One region of the Lactobacillus sp. VURO6/B1 (VP7) genome, then DNA from elsewhere that is predicted to be linked to it. Evidence: predicted binding sites of a transcription regulator. Region 1 holds the regulator's gene; the other holds the start of a gene.
What was found. Region 1 encodes Rex, which represses fermentation and respiration genes when NADH is low (regulators of the CRP and FNR family bind a similar motif). Its sites were predicted from a motif close to TTGTGAANTANTTCACAA; they were not measured.
Positions count from the first base shown of each region.

Region 1 (3,318 bases):
TTATTCTTTTCATCTAAATAATAGCTATAATCACCCTCATATACTTGAGCAATACCGTTTTTAATTTCTACAATCTTATTTGCTAACTGATTGATGAAATAGCGGTCGTGGGAAACGAAAAGTAAAGTACCATCATAGCTCTGTAGTGCCTGTTCTAAAACCTCCTTGGCTTCAAGATCCAAGTGGTTAGTAGGTTCGTCCATCAGCAGAAAGTTATTATGTTCTAGTGACAAAACAGTTAATGTTAATCTGGCCTTTTGACCACCTGAAAGTTGCCCGACAGTTTTATCAATATCTTTTGCCGTAAACAAAAAACTGGCTAAAATCGACCTCACATCTTTTTCAGGCATTGTTTTGTGCCGGTCCCAAACTGTATCGATTACCGTTTTAGTTGGATCAAGTCCCTGAAGTTCCTGATCATAATAGCCGATATCAAGGGATGCTCCATATTTAATTGAACCTTTTTTCGGCTTTAACTCCTTCATCACGGTTTTAAGTAAAGTTGATTTACCAATACCATTTTGACCAATAACGGCCACGCGATCGCCCTTATTTATTTGCAGAGAAATATCGTGAACCATTGTTTTTGTGGGGTAGCCAATTGTTAAATCACGCAAAATTAATACTTCTTTACCTGAAGGCCTTTCGCTTTGGAAATTTATGCGCACTTTATTTTTGTGCTTTGGGGGAGTAATCCTATCCATTTTCTCCAATTGCTTGCGCCGGCTTTGTGCTCTCTTAGTAGTTTTGGCTCTGACAATATTTTTTTGAATAAATTCTTCGTCTTTTTTGATTTTTTCTTGCTGCTTTTCGTATGCTTCTTCTTGTTGACGGTCACGTAATTGGCGTTCAGCGACGTAGGCAGAATAATTTCCTTTAAACACAGTTAATTTGCCAAATTGTAATTCAAAAATCTGTGTTGCTAAATTATCCAAAAAATATTGATCATGGGAAACTACCAAAATAGCACCAGAATAGTTTTTAAGGTAATTTTCAAGCCAGTCTAGAGTGTCTAAATCAAGATAGTTGGTAGGTTCATCAAGTAATAATAACGGGGGTTTGCGTAATAATAACTTGACAAAAGAAAGACGTGTTTTTTCTCCACCGGAAAGGCTGCCAACCTTTTTAGTCCAAGTTGCTTCAGGAAAATTAAAGCCATTTAAAACACTCTTGATATCGGCCTGGTAGGTGTATCCACCTTGTTGTTCGAAGCTGTATTGCAATTGGTCATATTGTTTTAGCAGGTCCTTTTTTCGCGGATTTGCAGACATTTCTTCTTGTAAATCCCTTATCTTTTTACCCATATTAATTAGGGGAGTAAAAACAGACAGCATTTCATCCCAAATAGTTTTATTTTCATTTAAATCATTTTCTTGAGCAATATAGCCGACATCTATATTTTTATTGATTGTAAAGTCACCATGTGTGGCTTCTTCTTCGCCGGTCATAATTTTAAGCAAAGTCGTTTTACCGACACCATTGGGTCCAATGAGACCTATTCTGGCATTTGAGTCAATTGAAAAATTGACATTTTTAAATAATGTGTTGGCACCGAATTGTTTTTCTAAATCGTGTCCTTGAGCAATTATCATAATTTTTCACCTAGAAACCATTTTAGCATACGTAGCAAAATTCTTGGGGGAGAGTTTGATTGATAAATAAAAGAAATAAATGTAAAAAAAAGCATTTTTACATTAAAAAGAGTAAAAATACAAATTTCTATTATCAACCTGATACTATTATGCTAAAATTTGATAGATTGTGAAAAAAATGTTTGCAAATAGCGCAAATTTATAGATAAAATAGTAGTAATTGCTGAAAAATTCACAAAACGAAATATTTACTTAATCAAGTTGGAGGCTTTTTAAATGGAAAAAATCAAAATACCCACGGCTACGGCTAAAAGACTGCCGCTATATTACCGCTATCTGATAATTTTAAATGAGGCTGGCAAAGAAAAAGTTTCCTCTACTGAATTATCTGAAGCCGTTCAAGTAGATAGTGCTTCAATCAGACGTGATTTTTCATACTTTGGCGCATTGGGCAAACGTGGCTACGGCTATGATGTAAAAAGCTTGCTTTCTTTTTTTAAAAAGATTTTAAACCAAGATACCTTAACCAATGTTGCCCTGGTTGGCGTTGGTAATTTAGGTCACGCATTATTAAACTATAATTTCAAGCGTACAAACAATATCCGTATTTCATGTGCTTTTGATATTGATGATAAAATTACGGGCAAGATTCTTAGTGGCGTTCCTGTTTATGATATGAGTGAGCTAAAAAAACAGCTTAGTGACCAGCAGATTTCTATTGCTATTTTGACTGTTCCTTCTACAACAGCTCAAAAAACTGCTGATGATATGGTTGAAGCCGGCATCAAAGGAATTATGAATTTCACGCCAATTCGTTTGTCTGCTCCAAGTGGTATTAGAATCCAAAACGTTGACTTGGCAACGGAATTACAAACTCTAATTTACTTTCTGGACTCAGACAAGAAAAAGTAGGTCTAAAAATAGAATTAGCACTTTTTTACTCAAAGTGCTAATTTTTTCTTGCATTTTTTCATAAAAGGGGTTATTATCATAAATGTAAGTTAGCACTTAACTGATAGGAGTGCTAATGACACGTAAAATAGATTAATAATTTAATTTTAGGAGGGACAAACGTGTTACAACCAATTGGTGATCGCGTGATCGTTAAAGTTAAAGAAGAAGAAGAGAAAACTGTAGGCGGAATCGTCCTGGCTTCTAATGCTAAACAAAAGCCAACAGAAGGTGAAGTTGTTGCTGTTGGTGAGGGCAGTTATGCTGAGAACGGCAGTAAAATTCCTATGACCGTTAAAAAAGGTGACGTTGTTTTATACGACAAGTATTCAGGCACAGATGTCAAGTATGATGACGAAAAGTATTTAGTCCTTCACGAAAAAGATATTTTAGCAATTGTTAAGTAATTAAGGAGCGCAGAAAAACATGGCAAAGGAAATTAAATTTTCAGAAAAAGCAAGACGTTCTCTATTAAAGGGTGTTGATAAATTAGCTGACACTGTTAAGGCAACTATTGGTCCTAAGGGTAGAAATGTTGTTTTAGAGCAATCATACGGCAACCCAGACATTACTAACGATGGTGTGACAATTGCCAAGGCAATTGAATTAAAAGACCACTATGAGAATATGGGTGCTAAGTTAGTTGCAGAAGCAGCACAAAAAACCAATGACATTGCTGGTGATGGTACAACTACTGCTGTTGTTTTGACTCAAGCAATCATTCGTGAAGGCATGAAGAATGTTACTGCTGGTGCTAATCCTGTTGGTGTTCGTC
Region 1 covers NZ_JBVOWJ010000007.1:16,520-19,837, reverse strand. Annotated here, with positions in the region: gene ACZ2M0_RS04870 (ABC-F family ATP-binding cassette domain-containing protein) at 1-1,592, opposite strand, end outside; gene ACZ2M0_RS04865 (redox-sensing transcriptional repressor Rex) at 1,869-2,504, shown strand; gene groES (co-chaperone GroES) at 2,666-2,950, shown strand; gene groL (chaperonin GroEL) at 2,970-3,318, shown strand, end outside.

Region 2 (3,318 bases), on a different contig from region 1:
TTATTAATATTATTAATAACTTGCATAATTTTAATGCCACTATTATGTAACAAATTCACCCATTTTTCAGATGCAACTTTACCGAAACCTTCAAACAGTGCAATAGTCAACCTTCTTTTTCGCATTAATTCTACTAATTCGGTTGCTCTATGATCATCTTCTGGGTTAGATGAGGTGCTAGCAATTTCCACTCCAAAAGGTCTAAAGGTATTAGATAGAGTTTGATCAATTTGCTCATTCATCAAGTTTCTTTCTGTCATGGCATCAAGCAAAGAATTGTTGCTAATAGTACCTATTTTATTTGAATTAGAAATAGAAGCGCTTGATGTCGCGTCACTTCTAACCTTATAGCCTGCATTAATACCTAAAATGCCCAGTGCACCAGATTCTGAAATAGCAGCAACTAGTTTGCCATCTGTTAAGGTGTGGATAGGCTCGTGAACAATAGGGTAATTTGTTCCCAATAATTGACAAATTTTATTCATTAGTTTTATACCTTTTTAAAATCTTATTTGACAGGAATATTGTCGACGATTTTCTGAATATCTGGTTTATGACTTTTAAGAAAGTCAATAAAATCAACTATTTCTGGTGAAAAGTTTTGACTTGAATCATATACCAGGTAAACCTGACGAGTATTTTTGGGCAAGTCAAGCTTGATGATGTGGATGTCGAAACCGCTCAAATAAATAGTTTTTGCCACTACACCAACGATATCGTTGGTCAAAACTTGTCCTGCAATTGCCAGCTCATCATGAAGCCTGTTCGTAATATTCAGATCAGAGGCATTGGCCAGTAAAGCATTAGTGATGTCTTTTCCAATCTGAATTTTTTTAGAGTAGGTAATAATTGACTCACCCTGTAGTTCTTCAGGAGAGATTTCATTTATTTTTGCCAGGTCATTTTCCTTTGAAACAATGGCAATGATTTCTTCAGTGTAAAGGGGAATATAAGTAAAATAACTAAATTCTGGTACGAATGAGGAAATTCCAATATCATACCAGCCATTTTTGATACCTTCGCAAATCTGATATGAAGGGTTATCGTGGTATATAAAATGAGGTGAAATATTACTTTCTTGTTGATATTCCTTAGTTAAGTTAGGCAAAATAGTTCCAATTGCAGTGGGTATACCAGCAATATGTATATTGCCTTCATCCTGACTGATACGCTGTTCAATTTTCTTTTTACCACGATCTAAAGAGTCTAAAGATTTGGTAACAGTATCGTAAAAGATACGTCCATATTCAGTTAATTGCACGTAATGACCGTTGTGTTTAAACAGTTTGCAGTGTAATTCTTTTTCAAGTTGTTTAATCGATACTGAGAGGGTAGGCTGACTGATAAATAAGCTATCTGCTGCTTTAGTGTATTGTTTTTGATCTGCCAATTCACGAAAATAGTAAAGTTGATTTAGATTCATGATATTACCTCAAAAATTATTTTAATATTCAATACCTATATAAATAAATGCTATACCTATTTTTTATAAAACGCTTACAAAAATTATTTATAATAATATTGATAAAATTAATATTAGTTTATTAGTGTTGATTTTATAGTGATTTGACTCCCGATATTTGGTGAGTCTTTTTAATTTGTACAGTTAATAATGCTAAGAATCCCGCCTTTTTTAATATATTTAGCCATAAAGGTATTTATAAAATTAATAGTTATGACTTTGTTATCAATTTTACAATCTAAACTTTTTAAAACATAATACAACTGTTGATAGAAAAACGCTTTCAGAAGCATTTACTAAAAGTTAAAAAGGAGATTGTATTATGACAGAACAAAAGAAGTTGCATGTATTACCAGCATATGAAGAAACTCCAATTATGCACAAAACTAAACCGGGTGAATCAATGCCTGAAGAAGACTTTGAAAACTACTTAAAAGAAATTCGCCACTTGGCACAAAACGAGTTTGACAGGATGACCCCATACATAGAAGAAAATCGCAAGTTTCCGCAAGACTTTTTCCCAATTGCAATTAAGCATGATTTATATCGTTTTGCACTACCTAAAGAATACGGCGGCTGGGGTCTTAGTGAAAAACAAATTCTGCAAGTTCAAGAAGAATTTTCAAGAACTCAGGGTGGAATTAGAATGCACTTGCACCATGCTTCAGATATGAACTGGCGGATTTTGGATAATTTTGGTAGTCAAGAACTTAAAGATAAGTATATGAACAAGTTCCAAGACAAATCAATCTATGCTAATTTTGCTTTAACCGAAAAGAGTGGTGGTACTGGAGCAGACCTTCATACTTTAGCTGTTAAGGACGGCGATGACTGGGTAATCAACGGTGAAAAAACGTTGATTTCTCATGCAGATGTTGCAGACTTTACCTACTTAATTGTAGTTACTGACCCAGATAAAGAAGGAGATGAAAGATTATCAGCTTTCTTTGTTCCAACAAATACACCGGGATTTGAATCCAACGAAATGCCTTTAATGATGGGCTGTCGTGGTGCTGGACACGCTGATTTGAAGTTCACTAATATGAGAGTACCTGATAAGTATATGCTTGGCAAGAGAGGAGAGGGTATGAAAGTAGCTATTTCTTCACTTTCACTTTCTCGTGCTCATATTGCTGACTCCAACTTAGGTATGGCGCAACGGATGTTAGAAATGTCCATTGCTTATTCTAAGGATCGTGTAACTTTTGGTAAGCCACTGTGTAAACGGCAATCAATCATTTTTGAAATTGCTGACATGGGGGCGCGCATTCATGCTCTTAGATTAATGCTGTGGGACTTGGCAAAAGATTATGACGAAGGAAAGGATATTACTAAGAAAGCTTCTCTAGCCAAATTGGAAAGCATCAATACTGTCAAATTAGTTTCTGATTACATGCTTGAAATTTTTGGTGGCATTGGCTACTTCCAGGACAATCCTTATGGACCTGCTGAAAGACTTTACCGTGATTGTCGTGCTATGTGGTTAGAAGAAGGACCTCGTTCCGTTCAAAGATTAACTGCAGGTCGTTTATTAATTAAAGACGGTGGCAATACACCAATATCAAGTCTTTAAGGTAATTAATTAAATTAATTTGAGTAAATCAAGGAGGGCTGAATCTAAAACTTACTTTGCAAGGTTCAATCCTCTTTGTTGTATATAGTTTTGGAGAAAAAGATGGCTAACGAAATATTATCAGGAATAAGAGTTATTGATCTCACACAATTTTTGGCAGCCCCAACCGTAGGACGAGTCCTTGGCGAATGGGGAGCTGATGTAATTAAAGTTGAAGCTCCTAAGGGTGATGCTGGAAGGACCCAAGGTGCAGTTTTTGGCATGAAGTATGAAGATGATGAGA
Region 2 covers NZ_JBVOWJ010000008.1:4,525-7,842, forward strand. Annotated here, with positions in the region: gene ACZ2M0_RS05525 (nitronate monooxygenase) at 1-485, opposite strand, end outside; gene ACZ2M0_RS05530 (LysR family transcriptional regulator) at 509-1,423, opposite strand; gene ACZ2M0_RS05535 (acyl-CoA dehydrogenase family protein) at 1,785-3,035, shown strand; gene ACZ2M0_RS05540 (CaiB/BaiF CoA transferase family protein) at 3,138-3,318, shown strand, end outside.
Region 2: ACZ2M0_RS05535 (acyl-CoA dehydrogenase family protein) is a predicted target of Rex. The motif match lies at 1,682-1,699, and genes of this name have one in related genera.